Regions from separate parts of the Scytonema sp. HK-05 genome, predicted to be linked through region 3. Evidence: predicted binding sites of a transcription regulator. Region 3 holds the regulator's gene; each other region holds the start of a gene.

What was found. Region 3 encodes HrcA, which represses chaperone genes, less so after heat shock. Its sites were predicted from a motif close to TTAGCACTCNNGANTCNNGAGTGCTAA; they were not measured.
Region 1: groL (chaperonin GroEL) is a predicted target of HrcA. The motif match lies at 3,063-3,089, and genes of this name have one in related genera.
Region 2: groES (co-chaperone GroES) is a predicted target of HrcA. The motif match lies at 2,968-2,994, and genes of this name have one in related genera.

What each region holds. Positions count from the first base shown of each region.
Region 1 is NZ_CAWMYC010000015.1:742-6,311, reverse strand. It holds gene AACT52_RS03670 (efflux RND transporter permease subunit) at 1-62, opposite strand, end outside; gene AACT52_RS03665 (response regulator) at 641-1,279, shown strand; gene groL (chaperonin GroEL) at 1,365-3,029, opposite strand; gene AACT52_RS03655 (MraY family glycosyltransferase) at 3,750-4,829, shown strand; gene fabG (3-oxoacyl-[acyl-carrier-protein] reductase) at 4,930-5,570, opposite strand, start outside.
Region 2 is NZ_CAWMYC010000125.1:71,404-76,973, reverse strand. It holds gene AACT52_RS27070 (LysR family transcriptional regulator) at 1-544, shown strand, start outside; gene AACT52_RS27065 (NIL domain-containing protein) at 802-1,110, shown strand; gene AACT52_RS27060 (response regulator transcription factor) at 1,289-1,936, opposite strand; gene AACT52_RS27055 ((2Fe-2S) ferredoxin domain-containing protein) at 2,292-2,750, opposite strand; gene groES (co-chaperone GroES) at 3,012-3,323, shown strand; gene groL (chaperonin GroEL) at 3,411-5,051, shown strand; partial or broken gene AACT52_RS27040 (methyltransferase) at 5,371-5,570, shown strand, end outside.
Region 3 is NZ_CAWMYC010000129.1:24,544-30,113, reverse strand. It holds gene AACT52_RS28620 (DUF3800 domain-containing protein) at 1-347, shown strand, start outside; gene AACT52_RS28615 (hypothetical protein) at 691-1,374, opposite strand; gene AACT52_RS28610 (DUF2834 domain-containing protein) at 1,379-2,059, opposite strand; gene hrcA (heat-inducible transcriptional repressor HrcA) at 2,161-3,252, opposite strand; gene AACT52_RS28600 (rhodanese-like domain-containing protein) at 3,757-4,113, opposite strand; gene AACT52_RS28595 (DUF3352 domain-containing protein) at 4,340-5,570, shown strand, end outside.

The sequences.
Region 1 (5,570 bases), on a different contig from region 3:
ATGAGAACAGCGGCGATGACGAAGGTATAAGGACGACGAAGAGCAAGTTGAACAATCCACATAGTTCACTAGAGTGGTAGATGGGGGTTCTATGGATATGTTGCAAAGACTTTTTGAGGATAAACGCTCCTAGAAGTATGGTTTGGTATGTGTTCGTTAGTTTTTCCTGCGTTAAGTTGATTGTCAAAATCTACATGGTTTAGAAAAAACTCTAACCAAGTTGGGTGTCGCTCGTAAGTGTCATATTCTTGCTTGTAGTCAGGAATGCGCGTCCTCAACTTTGAGAACGCTAAAGCGCCCACTACGAACCAATCAAAATTAATGACATAGACCGCTAGAGTAGGCAATCAGACTTGCAATCCTAGCGGATGATTGCGCGTAATGTTTAAGTTTACGATACAACCATATAGTTAAGTAACGGAGTCATACTGGACATCACTGTAGTAAGTTATAAGTTTGTGAGTCAGACTATTATGGTGCTTATTATAAGACTACGAATTATTAAGATGTATGTAAAGTTAAGTTTGCCACATATATGGAAAAATTGCTTACCAAGTTACAATCGCTTACACAATGTCATCTGTGTCGCGACAACGAGCGTGCCAAGTAAATTCAAAATCAAAATCTAAAGTTGCTTAAGATGATTCGATTATTGCTTGTAGATGACCAACCACTCTTTCGCCAAGGATTAGCCTCCTTGCTCGCGTTAGAAGAGGACTTGGAAATTGTTGGACAAGCGAGTCATGGAAAAGAAGCGATCGCTCTTACCCAAACCCTACAACCAGATGTCATTCTCATGGATGTGCGAATGCCTGTGTGTGACGGTGTTGTAGCAACTCGTGAAATTCATAAATCCTTTCCTTGGATTAGAATTCTTGTGCTAACTACCTTTGACGAAGACGAGTATATCTGGCAATCGCTACAAGCAGGCGCACTCGGCTATCTTCTCAAAAGTACACCTTCAGCACAACTCGCAACGGCAATTCGCACTCTCGATCAAGGACATTGTCAACTTGGTCCGACGATCGCACCGAAAGTTTTTGCTCAGTTGCGTCCTCCGGGTGCTGTGAAGCCAAATACCCCACAGCAACGTTTGAGTGAACGGGAATTAGAAGTATTGACTCTGATTGCTGAAGGTAAAAATAATCGGGAAATTTCCCAAACGCTGCATCTGACTGAAGGGACGGTGAAAAACTACGTGACGCAAATTTTGGGACGGTTGGGGTTACGCGATCGCACTCAAGCGGCTTTGTGGGCGAAGGAAAATTTGGCAATTTAGTGAGATTTTCCTGATATGTAGAGACGCGCCATGGGGCGTCTCTACAATGCGTATCTACAAAATGGCAAACAATGGCAAACGGGTACTACATCATGCCCATGCCGCCCATGCCGCCCATGCCGCCCATACCGCCCATGCCGCCCATGTCAGGCGCACCGCCGGCGGGTTTCTTCTCTGGTTTTTCAACCACGATCGCTTCGGTGGTTAAAACCATTCCAGCAATAGAAGCAGCGTTTTGCAAAGCTGAACGCACGACTTTTGCTGGATCGATGATTCCAGCAGCAATCAAGTCCTCGAATTCGCCAGTAGCAGCGTTGTAGCCAACGTTGAAATCACTCTCCCGCACTCTGGCGACAATTACAGAACCTTCAGCACCAGCATTGTCTGCGATTTGACGCAATGGGGCTTCGAGCGCTCGTGCTACAATATCAGCGCCAATCTGTTCTTCGGCGTTAAGGGTCTTTTTCACCTCTTGCACCTTTTTGGACAAGTGAATCAAGGTTGTTCCACCACCAGGAACGATACCTTCTTCCACAGCCGCTTTGGTAGCGTTGAGGGCGTCTTCAATCCGCAGTTTGCGGTCTTTGAGTTCGGTTTCTGTCGCCGCACCCACTTTAATCACTGCAACTCCACCAGCCAGCTTGGCGATGCGTTCTTGCAGTTTTTCTCTATCGTATTCTGAATCTGTTTCTTCAAGTTGTCTGCGAATTTGACCAATTCGCTTTTCCACGTCTGCTTTTGTGTTGTCACCAGCAGCGACGATGGTGGTATTTTCTTTGTCAATCGTGATTTTCCGGGCAGTTCCCAGGGTTTCCAAAGAAGCGGTATCCAAGCTTAAACCAATTTCTTCGGAAATCAGCTGTCCGTTGGTGAGAATGGCAATGTCTTGCAACAATGCTTTGCGGCGATCGCCAAACCCAGGCGCTTTAATAGCGGCGACATTCAGCACTCCTCGCGCTTTGTTCACCACCAAAGTTGCTAAAGCTTCCCCTTCCACATCTTCGGCGATAACCAGCAACGGTTGACCCGAACGGGCAACTTTTTCCAAAACTGGAATTAAATCTTGGATGCTGCTGATTTTCTTGTCGGTAATCAGGATGCGGGCATTTTCAAATTCCACAGTCAAGCGTTCGTTGTTGGTGATGAAGTAGGGGGAGATGTAACCCCTGTCGATCTGCATCCCCTCAACAACTTCTAAATCCGTTGTTAGAGACTTGGATTCTTCAACGGTGATCACACCGTCTTTGGTGACTTTGTCCATCGCCTCAGCCAGCATTCTGCCGACTTCTTCGTCGTTACCCGCGCTGACGGTGGCAACTTGGGCGATCGCCGCACCTTCTACTGGCTTGGCTACTGCTGCAATTTCCTGCACCAGCGCCTCGACGGTTTTGTCGATTCCCCGCTTCAGGGCAATGGGGTTAGTACCTGCGGCGACATTCTTCAAACCTTCTTTGATCAACGCCTGCGCCAACACAGTCGCAGTGGTGGTGCCATCTCCAGCCACATCTTTGGTTTTTGACGCCACTTCCTGGACGAGTTTTGCGCCAGTGTTTTCTAAAGGGTCTTCTAGTTCAATTTCTTTGGCTACGGTGATACCATCGTTGACAATTTGGGGGGCACCAAATTTTTTCTCTAACAGAACATTGCGACCTTTTGGTCCCAAGGTAATTTTCACGGCATCAGCAAGAGCATTAATGCCTCGTTCTAACGCTCGGCGCGAATCTTCATTAAATGAAACAATTTTTGCCATGTTTGGTGTTCTCTAGCGCTTCCAATAGACAATTTAGCACTCTTGACCGCTGAGTGCTAATGACTTCAACACAAAAGCGGCGTTCCTCCCCCATCATACGTACTCGTTGGTGGGGGAGGAAAGCCGCTCTGGGATTGGGGACTGGCGACTTGCGACTGGGAAAAATTTCCAAGCCTTAGGTCTGGGCTTTGTTACCCCGGACATAATTTGATGAAAAGCAAACAAGGATTCCCAATCCCTAATCCCCAATCCCCAGTCCTTTAATACCAACTTGGATTCTAAGAGATGATTTTAAGGTTTGGGGTGTAGGGTGACAATTCAAAATTCCAAGTACAAAATGAAAAAATAATTCCTTTACCCTATACCCTATTCCCCTAACGGCGCAAGGCTGCCCATTGGTGTCAACTTCAGCCAAAAACCTTTACTCACAAGCATTTGAGGATTTTTCGCTCTCCTTAATCTGCCCGGTTTTCGGGGGAAATAAAATTTTAGCCCCCAAGGGTTCGGGGGTTGGGGGATCTAAAACGACGGTAAATTGGGTGTTTGAGCGTGATTGTTGACAGGTATGAAGGCTGCCTTTCCCCCTACCCTCGATACCGTTTCCTCCGGAATGACTCTATATTAGAAGCAACTTTTTATAAGGTTACAAATAGTTAGAAAAAAAATGATTAATATACAGTTGATGCTTATGCACATTGGCAATCATAGTTAAATCGGGAGATGAACATATACAGCTCCCTTCGGTCCCTCGGTATTGCTGACCCTAGCGGTTCCGGCTGGTTGGCAGTAGTATTTACGTTCCTTTTGGCTTGTAGTGTAACTTGGCGTTTGATTCCGGCAGTCCGCAAATTTGCCTTGCGTGTTGGTTGGGCTGACCAACCTAACGCGCGACGTCTCAACCGAGAACCTTTGCCTAATGCAGGGGGTCTGGCTATTTATGCAGGAGTGATTGCCGCAGTGGTACTAGCTAGTCTCTTACGACCTATCGAACTCGAAAGGGTACTGGCTGAAGTACAGACGATTCTTCTAGGGGGTTCGATACTAGTTCTTGTGGGCTTTATCGACGACCAATTTGGTTTACCCCCTCTGGTTCGATTGTTAATTCAGGTTCTCACGGCTCTGTTGCTGGTTGCTAATCGTATCACTATTGAAGTTTCTTTTGGTACTCCCATCGACTCTACATTATCAGTATTACTAACAGTATTGTGGGTAGTAGGAATTACTAATGCTGTCAACTTAATGGATGGTATGGACGGTTTGGCGGGAGGAGTCAGCTTTATCACCGCCATGAGCTTGTTAGCTGTTTCCGCTCAAGTTCCTAATCGTGCGGCAGCAACGTTAGTTCTAGCAGCTTTGGCTGGTGCGGCGTTGGGCTTCTTGCGCCACAACTTCCACCCTTCGCGCATCATTATGGGTGATGCCGGAGCCTACTTTTTCGGTTATGTGCTAGCTGCTACGAGTATTTTAGGTAACCTCCAAGCACCCACCGCTGTCTCTTTAGTGGCACCGGTTCTGTTTTTGCTGTTACCAGTACTCGACACGACTCAAGTGTTTGTTCGGCGGCTTATGGCGGGCAAAAATCCTCTCAGCACCCCTGGGAAAGACCACCTGCACCACCGCTTACTAGCTTGGGGCTTCTCTCAACGCCACGCCGCGCTGACTCTTTGGTCAATTACCTTGATTTGTAACTTGCTGGCGATGAGACTACAAAACATGACCTTGATACAGATGCTTATCACTACCATAGGGATCATCTGCTTTTTGGGCTTCATTGTTTTGCAAAGGATACGAGCAGCCTGAGGAAGATGAGGAGGCAGTGCGTTGCGGGGGTTCCCCCCGTTGTAGCAACTGCCGTGGGGATGAGGAAGTATTTTCTTCCTCTACTTCCCCTACTCTTTGGCTATGCCATCACCATTCCGCCATCAACGTTAAAGACTTGTCCGGTAATGTAAGCAGCAGCAGCGTCAGCGGCGAGGAAGCGCACCATCCCAGCGACTTCTTCTGGTTGACCGTAGCGACCAAGAGGGATATACTTAAGAATATCTTCAGCTTTGATATTGCTTGTCATGTCAGTGGCGATGAAACCAGGAGCGACTGCATTAACGGTGATGCCACGAGAGGCAAATTCTTTGGCAATAGTTTTGGTGAAGCCGATGACACCTGCTTTAGCGGCGCTGTAGTTGGCTTGTCCGGGGTTGCCCATTTGTCCGGCAACGGAGGTAATGTTGATAATCCGTCCCGAACGTTGCTTGAGCATAATTTTACTCACAGCACGAGTGCATAAAAAGACACCAGTAAGATTGAGGTCAATCACGGCTTGCCAGTCTTCTGGTTTCATTCGCAAAAGCAGCGTGTCGCGGGTGATACCTGCGTTGTTGACCAGGATATCGACACGATTCAACTTTTCCATCGCTGTGTTAATTAGCGCTTCTACCTGGTCAGCTTGAGAAACGTCAGCTTGGAGTGCGATCGCACTTCCTCCGGCTTTTGTAATTGTATCAACGACCTCTTCGGCTGCATTGCTAGAACTGGCATAATTGA
Region 2 (5,570 bases), on a different contig from region 3:
GGTCATCGCTCGTTTTCGCGAGAAATTGCCAACGATTAGCGTTGTGATGACCGAGTGCGATCGCTATGCAGAGGTAGAACAGGCACTGCGAGAAGGTCAGGCGGATGTTGGCTTCACGTTGCTGCCAAGTAGTACAGAATTTGAGACGTGGGAGCTATTTCGAGATGAATTTGTTGCGCTGCTACCGCCTGGGTCGATTGCTCCTGGTGTGTCACTCAGTTGGGAACAGTTAGCAAAGTATCCAATGATTGTGAATCTTCGTAGTCCTCAACATAACAAAACAGTCAGCGCTCATTTTTTACAATTTGGTCAAACTCTCAAGATTGACTACGAGCTGAGGGAAGATTCGACGATTCTCAGTATGGTCAAGCAAGGATTGGGGGCGACTGTGATGGCTCGACTTGCGGCTGAACCCATTTTAGAAGAGATAGAAGTGAGGAGTTTGCCAGTACCGCTAGAGCGAGTGATTGGGGTAGCGATTCTGGCAGACGCTTTATTGCCAAGAGCAGTTTTTGCTTTTCTGGACATCCTCAAAGTTGGTTAATGTATTCGCCATATTTCCGCTTCTGTTCCAAGTTTCACCTTGCTGCAGCGCGGTTGTTCTGCGTTTTGGAACCTGCTTATGTAAAATCTTAGTAATACCCTATATTCCGACCGATAAACAGGTGATTAATACCAGAAGGAATTTGGGGGGTCATGACAGTAGACCCATTTGAGAAGATTAGTGTCAAGATTTTTGTGGCGGGAGAAAAAAATGTGTAACATAAAACCCGCATCAAACCATTTGAAAGGAAAGCTATTATGGCAATTCCAAGGAAACAGGGTAAATCTACTATCGATTTTCGAGACAACCGACGCACCACAACTCGTATTACAGTTCGTATTCCCAAGGAGTGGCACGAACAACCAGTCATTTCACGGCTCATTTCCTATTGCGGCATCACAGTCGATATGGCTGCAGCCCAGCTCAATGGTCATGTGCCGCAACAAGGCTGTTTTGATTTGGAACTACGAGGAACTGTTTTCCAGATTGCCAGTGCCTTAACGTACCTGAATGAACTGAATTTAGAAATTTCGCACCGATTCATTACTGGAGAAGACGGTTGGTAAATAAGTCCTGACAAATGAGTAAGAGTGCTGAGTTAGCCAGCTACTCAGCACTCGGCAACAGCAGTCGCACCCCATTTGCACGCTTCTCGGGGGGATGCCCAAGGGCGCAGTGGCTCCTCATCTAGTAGGAACCAAAGCAGGCGAAAAGCTCGTCAGTACTCAGGAGTGTGCACTGTACTTATGCCATTTGATTTTCAATTGCCCACCGTGCTAGTTCAGTGCGATTGTGGAGATTGGTTTTGCCCAACATATTCGACACATGGCTTTCAACGGTGCGTTGGCTGACATTTAATTCTTCAGCTATTTCGCGATTAGCTAAACCCCGAGCCACAAATTGCACGACTTTGAGTTCCGTTGGGGTTAACTGCACATCGAAGGGAACTTGGATGCGGGAACCGTTTTCTCCTCCTTTTGCTTGATGTTCTTTCCAGCGAATGGTCTGCTTCAGAGAAGATTCTACTTGTGCTACCAATTCTTCTGGCTCAAAAGGCTTGACCATGTACACATCAGCACCTTTATTCAGACCTTTAACTCGGTCTGCGCTTTGTCCCTTCGCTGAAAGGAATAGAACGGGAATCCAGCTGGTGCGTTCGGTTTGCCGGACTTGTTCTACAAAAGTATACCCGTCCATTTCCGGCATCATCACATCGCAAATGATCATGTCTGGAATATCCTGCTCTAAAACTTCCAGTGCTTCTCGACCATTTTCGGCGGTGGTGACATCATAACCCCGGAATTCCAAATAATCCTTCACCAGCAAGATGAGGTTAGGGTCATCATCAATAAGTAGAAGTCGTTTGTGATCTTTCATGCTGGGTTCTTTCATAGCAGTGGCACTTATCGCGCTTGATCCATCAAGGTCTTGAATCGTCATCCTCTCTGGTGGATTAAGGAGGTGTGGTGCTTTTTCTCACTTAACTTGCCCTTGTTACATCAAGTCCCAAAAGTGGATATCACCTTCAAGAAATTCTGTACTAACGGCAAAACTCCAGTAAGGATACGTAGAGCAGTAGTATTCATAATGCGTTATTATATATCGCTTTGAAAGTTGCGGGTTAAAAAACACTGATAAAATAATAATTATTCAGGTTAACAAGTAAATGTTGGTCTCAAGATGTTCCCAAATTACAATTAACCCGCACTTTCATTTGTTTACTACTGTGCCATATCCTTGTTGGATGTTAAGCTTCTATAAGCTTTTCACGACAAACTTGGGAACTTTCTGGCAAAGGATGGGTTAAAAATGCATATTCTTCTACCACATTGTTGCCTAATAAGTGTTCTCGTATAATCCGAACAATTACTTCCGGGGTTGTTGGGCGATACCGCACAGCATCCGGGTAATCCTCTATTATCAGTCTAGAACAACAAACTTGCAAGCAGTTAGCTTTATTTCTAAAGAGGCAACTAGAATTGCTATCTTGTGGTAGGCGAAGATTGAGCTGTTTGAGGCGCTTTTTCAAGTATTTCCAAAATGGCAAACGAGTTTGTTTTGAGAAGCATTTAGAAACTGTCTGGACAGTACAGATGAAAAGGTCCGTTTGAATTTTTGACAGTCCTAAAGTTTCTAGAGAAATACTTAGGGCTTTCTTCGCTGGTCGTGTCGTGGTCTGTGGTAGCTGAAGGCAGGACTGGTTCACTGTAGTGTTACTCAATTCGCGGCTCCCTGATTACTGTTCTATATCAATATCCCAGCTTTGCAAACAAAGTTGCCCATATATCAATATTCGTCCTTTACGGAATAAAACCTGAAAGCTAGGAAAAGTTGAGTATTTATACTTAAGTAGGATAGCACGAGTAAAGTTCGGGAACCCGTACAAAAGAAAATGTTGCCATTGCACGCTAGGTTTCGCTAAATTAGCACTCAGGAGTCGAGAGTGCTAACAAGGTGAGAAATTGGTATGGCAGCTGTATCTCTAAGCGTTTCTACAGTTAAACCTCTGGGCGATCGCGTCTTCGTCAAAGTAAGCGCCGCTGAAGAAAAGACCGCAGGTGGTCTGTATTTGCCCGACAACGCAAAAGAAAAGCCCCAAGTGGGCGAGGTTGTCGCTGTGGGTGATGGCAAGTTCAAAGATGACGGTAGTCGTCAGCCACTGGATGTCAAAGTGGGAGAAAAAGTTCTCTACTCGAAGTACGCTGGTACCGACATCAAACTTGGAACCGACGAATACGTCCTGCTCTCAGAAAAAGACATTCTAGCAATCGTTTCATAGTCATGAGTCCTTTGTCATGAATTATTGGCAAAGGGCAAAGGACAACTTACAAATTCGTACTGTTCTTTTCAAAATTCTTTGACAATTATGGCAAAGCGCATTATCTACAACGAAAACGCACGTCGTGCCCTAGAGAAAGGCATGGATATTCTGGCTGAGGCTGTTGCTGTGACCCTCGGTCCCAAAGGTCGGAACGTAGTGCTAGAGAAAAAGTTTGGCGCACCACAAATCGTTAATGACGGTGTGACCATTGCTAAAGAAATTGAATTGGAAGACCACGTCGAAAACACTGGCGTTGCTCTGATCCGTCAAGCGGCTTCCAAAACCAACGATGCTGCAGGTGATGGCACCACAACTGCGACCGTTTTGGCTCATGCAATCGTAAAAGAAGGCTTGCGGAACGTTGCAGCAGGTGCGAATGCCATTTTGCTAAAGCGTGGTATTGATAAGGGTACCAACTTCTTAGTAGAAAAAATCAAAGAACACGCTCGTCCTGTAGAAGATTCCAAAGCGATCGCACAAGTTGGTTCAATCTCTGCTGGTAACGACGAAGAAGTCGGTCAGATGATTGCCGAAGCAATGGATAAGGTGGGCAAAGAAGGCGTGATTTCCTTGGAAGAAGGGAAGTCCATGACCACCGAATTGGAAATCACCGAAGGGATGCGCTTTGACAAAGGCTACATCTCTCCCTATTTTGCAACTGATCCCGAGCGGATGGAAGCAGTTTTCGATGAACCTTTCATCCTGCTGACCGATAAGAAAATCGCTCTGGTACAAGACCTCGTACCCGTCCTTGAGCAAGTTGCACGTGCTGGTCGTCCTTTGGTGATTATCGCCGAAGATATCGAGAAAGAAGCTTTGGCAACCCTGGTCGTCAACCGCCTACGCGGTGTGCTGAACGTGGCTGCTGTCAAGGCTCCTGGTTTTGGCGATCGCCGCAAAGCATTGCTGGAAGACATCGGTATCCTCACTGGTGGTCAAGTGATCACCGAAGATGCTGGTTTGAAGCTGGAAAGCACCAAGCTGGATGCGCTAGGTAAGGCTCGCCGCATCACGATCACCAAAGATAACACCACCATTGTTGCCGAAGGTAACGAAGCTGCTGTTAAGGCTCGTGTTGAGCAAATTCGTCGTCAAATCGATGAAACCGAATCTTCCTACGACAAAGAGAAGCTGCAAGAGCGTCTGGCTAAGCTAGCTGGTGGTGTGGCTGTCGTTAAGGTAGGCGCGGCGACCGAAACGGAAATGAAGGACAAGAAGCTGCGCTTGGAAGACGCCATCAACGCAACCAAGGCTGCTGTGGAAGAAGGTATCGTTCCTGGCGGTGGTACAACTCTGGCTCACCTCGCTCCTGGGCTAGAAGAGTGGGCAAATAGCAATCTCAAAGGTGAAGAGTTGACTGGTGCGTTGATTGTCTCTCGCGCCTTGGCTGCTCCTCTCAAGAGAATTGCTGAAAACGCTGGTCAGAATGGCGCTGTCATTGCTGAGCGCGTGAAGGAAAAAGAATTCAACATTGGCTACGATGCTGCCAAGAACGAGTTCGTTGATCTCTTTGAGGCTGGTATTGTTGACCCAGCTAAAGTGACACGTTCTGCTCTGCAAAACGCTGCATCTATCGCTGGTATGGTCTTGACCACCGAGTGTATCGTGGTTGACAAGCCTGAGCCAAAGGATAACGCTCCTGCTGGTGCTGGCGCTGGTATGGGCGGCGGCGACTTCGATTACTAAGATTTTTGTAGGGTGGGTTTTGCCCACCTTTGATAAAACAGCTGCTTCCTTTGTGGAGGCGGCTGTTTTTTTGTTTGAAACGAACTTTTTATAGCGGTTCTTACTTGAGTACAATACAAATTTTGTGGGGACGCATTAATCTACACAAAACGCGCAACCCGACAACAAATCGAGCGGCATTTTTCGTGAAAGCTTGACAATTTTTTCTAAGAAACCGCTCGATTTGGGGCACTTCACGAGTAATCGTGGAGCGTAGAACGAGTAACCGTAAAAGGGTTGCGCGTTTTGTGCAGGTTTTTTCCACGGGGATGATGAACGGGCGATCGCCATTCTTAAGCGTTGTCACGAAGCAATGCCAGAACACGGCAAGCTATTGATTGTAGAGCAAGTCATTCCACCCGGTAATCAGCCTTTTTTTGCCAAGTTGATTGACCTACATATGTTGGTATTATGTCCGGGTGGGTGCGAACGCACGGAACAAGAGTATCGCACCCTAATGGAAAAGGCAGGATTTCAGCT
Region 3 (5,570 bases):
TTGCTATTGCTAGACGCGGTAAGGCAGTACGCGAAGAAGCACTAGAACAAGCCATCAATCAAGCTCAAAAAAACTTTGAGTCTCAATGGAAAATAAGTTCAAATAGCTCTATCATAATTGAGCCTACTTATCCATCTGAGGTTGCTGGTTTACAGATCATCGACTATTACCTGTGGGCTGTACAGCGATGCTATGAACGCGAAGATGACCAGTTTTTTCTGCCCCTTGCCAAGAAATATAGACTCATTATGGACTTGGACGATAAGCGCAACAAGCCTTATGGGGAGTGGTATGGCGATCGCAACCCATTATCTATTAAAAAGCTAAAAGGGGCTAGGTCTAAGTAGGATCACTACTCGGACACACGGCATGAAGCCGACGTTCGCCCCTCTAAATACTATTGTACATCATATAAATCCAACCATTCAAAATCTTTAATTATAGCGATTTCATCACTTCATGTGGTGGCAGATTTGAAGAGATTAATCGTTAGGGTTTATAGTTCGGAGCGATCGCCCCACAGACAAGCTCGCAACTACGCCTCCATTGAGCAGTTAGGGGCATAGCTCATTATTATATGGAATTTTTCTACATAGCACCCTCATTGAGGGGCAATATGCGGAAACTTTCCGTATAGCGTGCCTCTCAAAAGGATTAGATTGAAATCAATATATCCTACAAACTGGCGTCCTATCGCGCCCTACTGCTGGTAAAAGATGTTGGTGTTTGTTGAGCAACATTATCTGATATCGCTGGACGTAGGCAAAGATACACAAGTGGACCGAAGAGTGGAACAAGTGCTGTTACCCAAAAGACTTGGGGATTATTCCAACGCCGTCGCGCCATATCATCACCAAGGACGGTTGGGAAGAGTAAGCAAAACAAGCAAAATGCCAAACTCATGCCATTAATAAAGCGATCGCCCTGAAACTGCTGCCAAAACCCTACCCAATCCCCTAAAAAAGCATAAATCAGCAAACCAAGAGTGCTTAAACTGAGGGCAATACCAAAAAAGCGAGAATCCAAGAGCTGCAAAAAAGCATCCTTCCGTCCCGAAAATTGTTGATTCGGTTCTCTCAAAGCCAAATAAGGTATAAGACCAAGCGTACCTGAAGCAATGGACGCTATTGCAAAGGGATAGAAAGGTATCCACTGCATCCTGCCATCAAAGAACAAAACACCACTGTAAATGAGCAGCCAGATGCCAACAAGCGAGAATAAGGAGAGGATAACTGGATTTACATTTGCCCAGTTCAAAGTGAAGATATTTTTTAGCAGTGTGAGAGTTTCCTCTAAGTGCAGTGGAGGAGCCAAAAATAATAGATACGCTATAAATCCAACCCACAATAACCAAAGAGCAATTTTTCTATTCATAATCTTAATTTCCTGCTGGTTGTTGCTGACTCGATATCATCTGTTTACCCGCTTCTTTTAAAGGGAGACGCATACATAAATACATCAAGGGACCAAATAGCGGTATTAATGAGATCAACCAGAACAACTGAGGATTATTCATATCCCGCCGCGCCATATCATCTCCTAACAAAGCTGGAAACAATAGGCAAAGCAGGCAAAAATCTAAGCTCATCACATGAATAAAGCGGCTTGTTTGCCACTGGTGAACAAAATCTCCCCAATCTCCTTGCCCTATACCATAGGCGACTAGGATAGCCGTTCCGACAGCCAGGGCAATACCTGTCAGGCGAGAATCTAGTATCGCTAAAAAAGCATTCTTTCTACCAGGGAACTTTGGATTTGGTTCCCGTAAGGCTAAGTAAGGCAGTAGGGTAAACGCCCCAACGCCAAAAGAAGCTGAAGCAAACAGCCAAGCAGGAATTTTTTGCCCTCTACCATCAATAAATATGAGGCAGCTGTAAATCATAGGCCAGATGCCCATAATGTTGAAGAGTGCCACGACTAAGGGGTTAATTCCTTGCCAATGACCAGTGGAAAGATTTTTAATCAAGTCGAATGTATCGGGCTGATTGGGAGGCGCAAAGAAAAAGGCATAGGCAATAAATCCTAGCCACAGCGCCCCAAAGGCAATTTTTCTTACCATGATTTAAGCTAGTTTTAACCAATCCTGAATTGTACTGCCACAAGTCGCGCTGTTTATATGCTTTTTATCGGTTTGAGAGCGCCCAAATTCACAAATCCCTACTAGGGATTGAAATAACTGAAAGCTTCCGATAGATAATCAGCAGCAGCAGCCACCACTGCGATCGCACCTTCATAATCTAGGCGCGTTGGTCCCAAAACTCCCACGCTACCTACTGCTACGGAACCCCGGCGATAGGTGGAAGAAATCAACGAGCAAGTGCGTATAGGTTCTAGAGGGTTTTCTGAGCCAATACGAACGGTAACTCGTGGTTTTCCCACTTCCTCAGTCTCCGGCTGCTGTTCAAATATTAATCGCCACAGTTGGTCTTGTTCTTCTTCCAACAGGTGGATGAGCATTTGCACTTGCTGTAATTCCGAAAACTCTGGCTGGCGCAAAACCTCAGCAACACCGCGAACCATAATTTGTGTTGCAGATGGAGCCAGAGTGCGATGGGCAAACTCTGCAATCGATTTTTTCAATAATTCGCCATATATTTGAAACTCCCGGTCTAATTGGCTCCATTTCAGGCTGGCTAATTCAGTTATGCTTCGTCCCCGCAGGTGGCTATTCAAAAAGTTAGAGACAATCTGTAACTCGCGGTCGATGACCTCTGCATCTGGTTGTGTATCCTCCGAGGCTTGCGGTAAATCCATCAATGCTGAATGTGTCTCATATCCATCCGTCACCACAATCAGCATCACCCGTCCCGTTTCTATTTGCACCAGTTGTAAATGTCTCAACACTGCTGTCGCGGTTTGCGGCATGGTAATCAAGGTAATGCAACCACTTAGGGTTGCTAGGATATGCGCGGCTCCTTGCAGTAGAGCTTCCAAACTCCAATCTTCCCACTTGAGCCGCTTTTGCAGTGACAGTTCTACCTCTCGTGCTAAAGTTTCAGAAGGTGTAATGAGCTGGTCAACATAAATGCGGTAGCCAGAGTCAGAAGGTACGCGTCCAGCAGAGGTGTGAGGTTGGTACAGTAACCCAGCTTTTTCCAACACGCCCATGACATTGCGGATTGTTGCTGAACTCACACCAAGGTTGTACTCATCAACAAGAGTTTTAGAACCAACAGGTTCTGCTGTGGCTATATAATGACGTATCGTTGCGGAAAGTATATGCTGTTGACGATTTGTTAGGTGGACTTGCATAAGCTATTTTGCACTGAAGCCGAGTTTTAAGTAAAGTTTGAAAAAATTTATGGAGACAACTCCAAAAAAGATTAATAATAGTAAAGTCAAGATAGCAAACTGTTGCCTTCTACAGGAATAAGTAAAAAGAAGTAAGTTAACAGTAAAGATTCAGTACTGCCAAGAGAAAAAAGTTTCCTTAACTACAGCATAACTCTGCTGGAAATGCTTTTGCATTTTAAGTAAAATAGCCCCCTACTTATGCATACTTCCATAAGCTTCTTGAAATCGCTGTATTTCAAGTTACTAATTTCCTGATAGCTATTAATACTTAAAGCTATCCTAGCTTGTACTAAGGGATGTGCATTAAATAAAAAAGCAGAATTCAGAATCTCTGTAGGGGCACGGCACTGCCGTACCTCTACCCAAAAATTGGAAATTAATGAATTTGTGTTCCTAAGGATAGCAAAGGCAATTTGGAATCGTTAGTCTCTGACATCATGTCGAAGAAGTGCAAAACAGGAGCTAATACTGGGGAATTGAAGGATCAACCAACGTTGAGTAGGCATCAATTCCGCCCGCAATGTTTTTCACATTTGTAAACCCTTGAACGATTAACCACTGACACATCTGGGCAGAACGAATGCCATGATGGCACAGTACAAGCGTTTCAGCCTCAGGATTTAATCGGGTGTTGACTTGATCTGCCCAATCAGGAAACTGACTCAAGGGAAGATTGACAAAGCCGTCAATGTGGGCAATGCTCACTTCTTGTGGTTCGCGCACGTCTACTAGCTGAAGTGAATCTTTTGAAGATAAGCGTTGCGCTAGTTCCTCTACGCTAATTTGGGTGATCAATGGTTGTGAAGGTTTACCTGCCATGAAGTTTTAATAAAAATTCTATACTACTTATGTTGGCAGAAATCTTCGTTCTTTGGGGTTGATAGGTGTATCAATCCCTTGATAGAGGTAGGAGATAACCTCATTTTTGATAGGTTTGTGCCGAAGTTTCAGTACTAAACTAATTTTTAGTAACAGAACTGCCTTCGATATTTCTAATGGTGGTTGATTATTTGTGTTTGCGCCCCTAGTAGTATGTGTAAAAATTATGACACAACGCTCCTTCTTCAGAGTTCTAGCAGCGGGTACCATTATGCTGCTGTTGATTGGTATCACTGGTTGTAACGGGTTTTATGCCAAAACTCCGCTGACTCGCACCTCTACTGAACAGTCAAATGCTGCCATATTCGTGTCGAAACAAGCACCAGTGATGGTGTCAATGCTAGTGAATCCAGAACGCTTGCAGGCGTTTGACGGTGATGGGGAACTCTCAAAATTAAAAACAAATTTACTGGCTAATACGGGTATAGATTACCAAGAGGATATTAAACCTTGGCTAGGAAACGAAATCACACTGGCTGTCACCACCTTAGACATTGACCGTGACTCTGACAACGGGCAACAGCCAGGGTATCTCATGGCAGTTGCAACTACTCAACCAGAGAAAAGCCGCGAATTTGTAGAGGTGTTGTTTTCCAAACGGGCATTGGCTGGGGCAAATTTAGCAACTGAACAGTACGAAGGCGTGAAGCTGATCTATGACAATCAAATCCCTGCAACCGAAGCTACTCCTGTTGAGAAGGAAAAAGTCAAAAACCAAAATCCTCTTGCTGGTGCAGCTGTAGGCAATAGCTTTGTCTTGTTTGCCAACGATCCAAAAGTGCTGCGAGAGGCTATTAATAACGTACAGGCAACCGATCTCAATTTGAGGAGTTCCAGTAAATACCAACAAGCCACGAAACAACTGCCCAAAGAAGCACTGGCTGTTGCTTTTCTGAATCTCCCCACAGTCGCAAAATGGCAAGGGTTAAAACCCGAGGCTCGAATTTATGACAACCAAATTATTTCTTTGGTATCCAACTCCAAAGGATTGCTAGCTGAAACTGCTTTCCTGGCAAAGGAAGAAACTTCACCTCCATCTGCACAACTCTCTAAACCTGTGGGTGCATTGGAGTATATCCCTGCTGCAGCAAGTTTGGCCGTTGCGGGGTCGAATTTGAACGGTTTGGGTGACAGTGATTTAGCCCAACTCTGGCAACAAGTGACAGCCGTCCTATCTGCTTCCCCAGAAGATGTTATTTCTAGATTATTACCACCTTTGGCAGATGTACAAAAACAATGGGGCATCAGATGGAAAGAGGATATTTTCAACTGGGTGCAAGGAGAATACGCCATAGGATTGTTACCTCGTAAAGAACAAACAACTCCTGATTGGATTTTTGTGGTCCAAAAATCTGACGCTACACCAGCAGGAATTTCCCATTTGGATGAACTCGCCT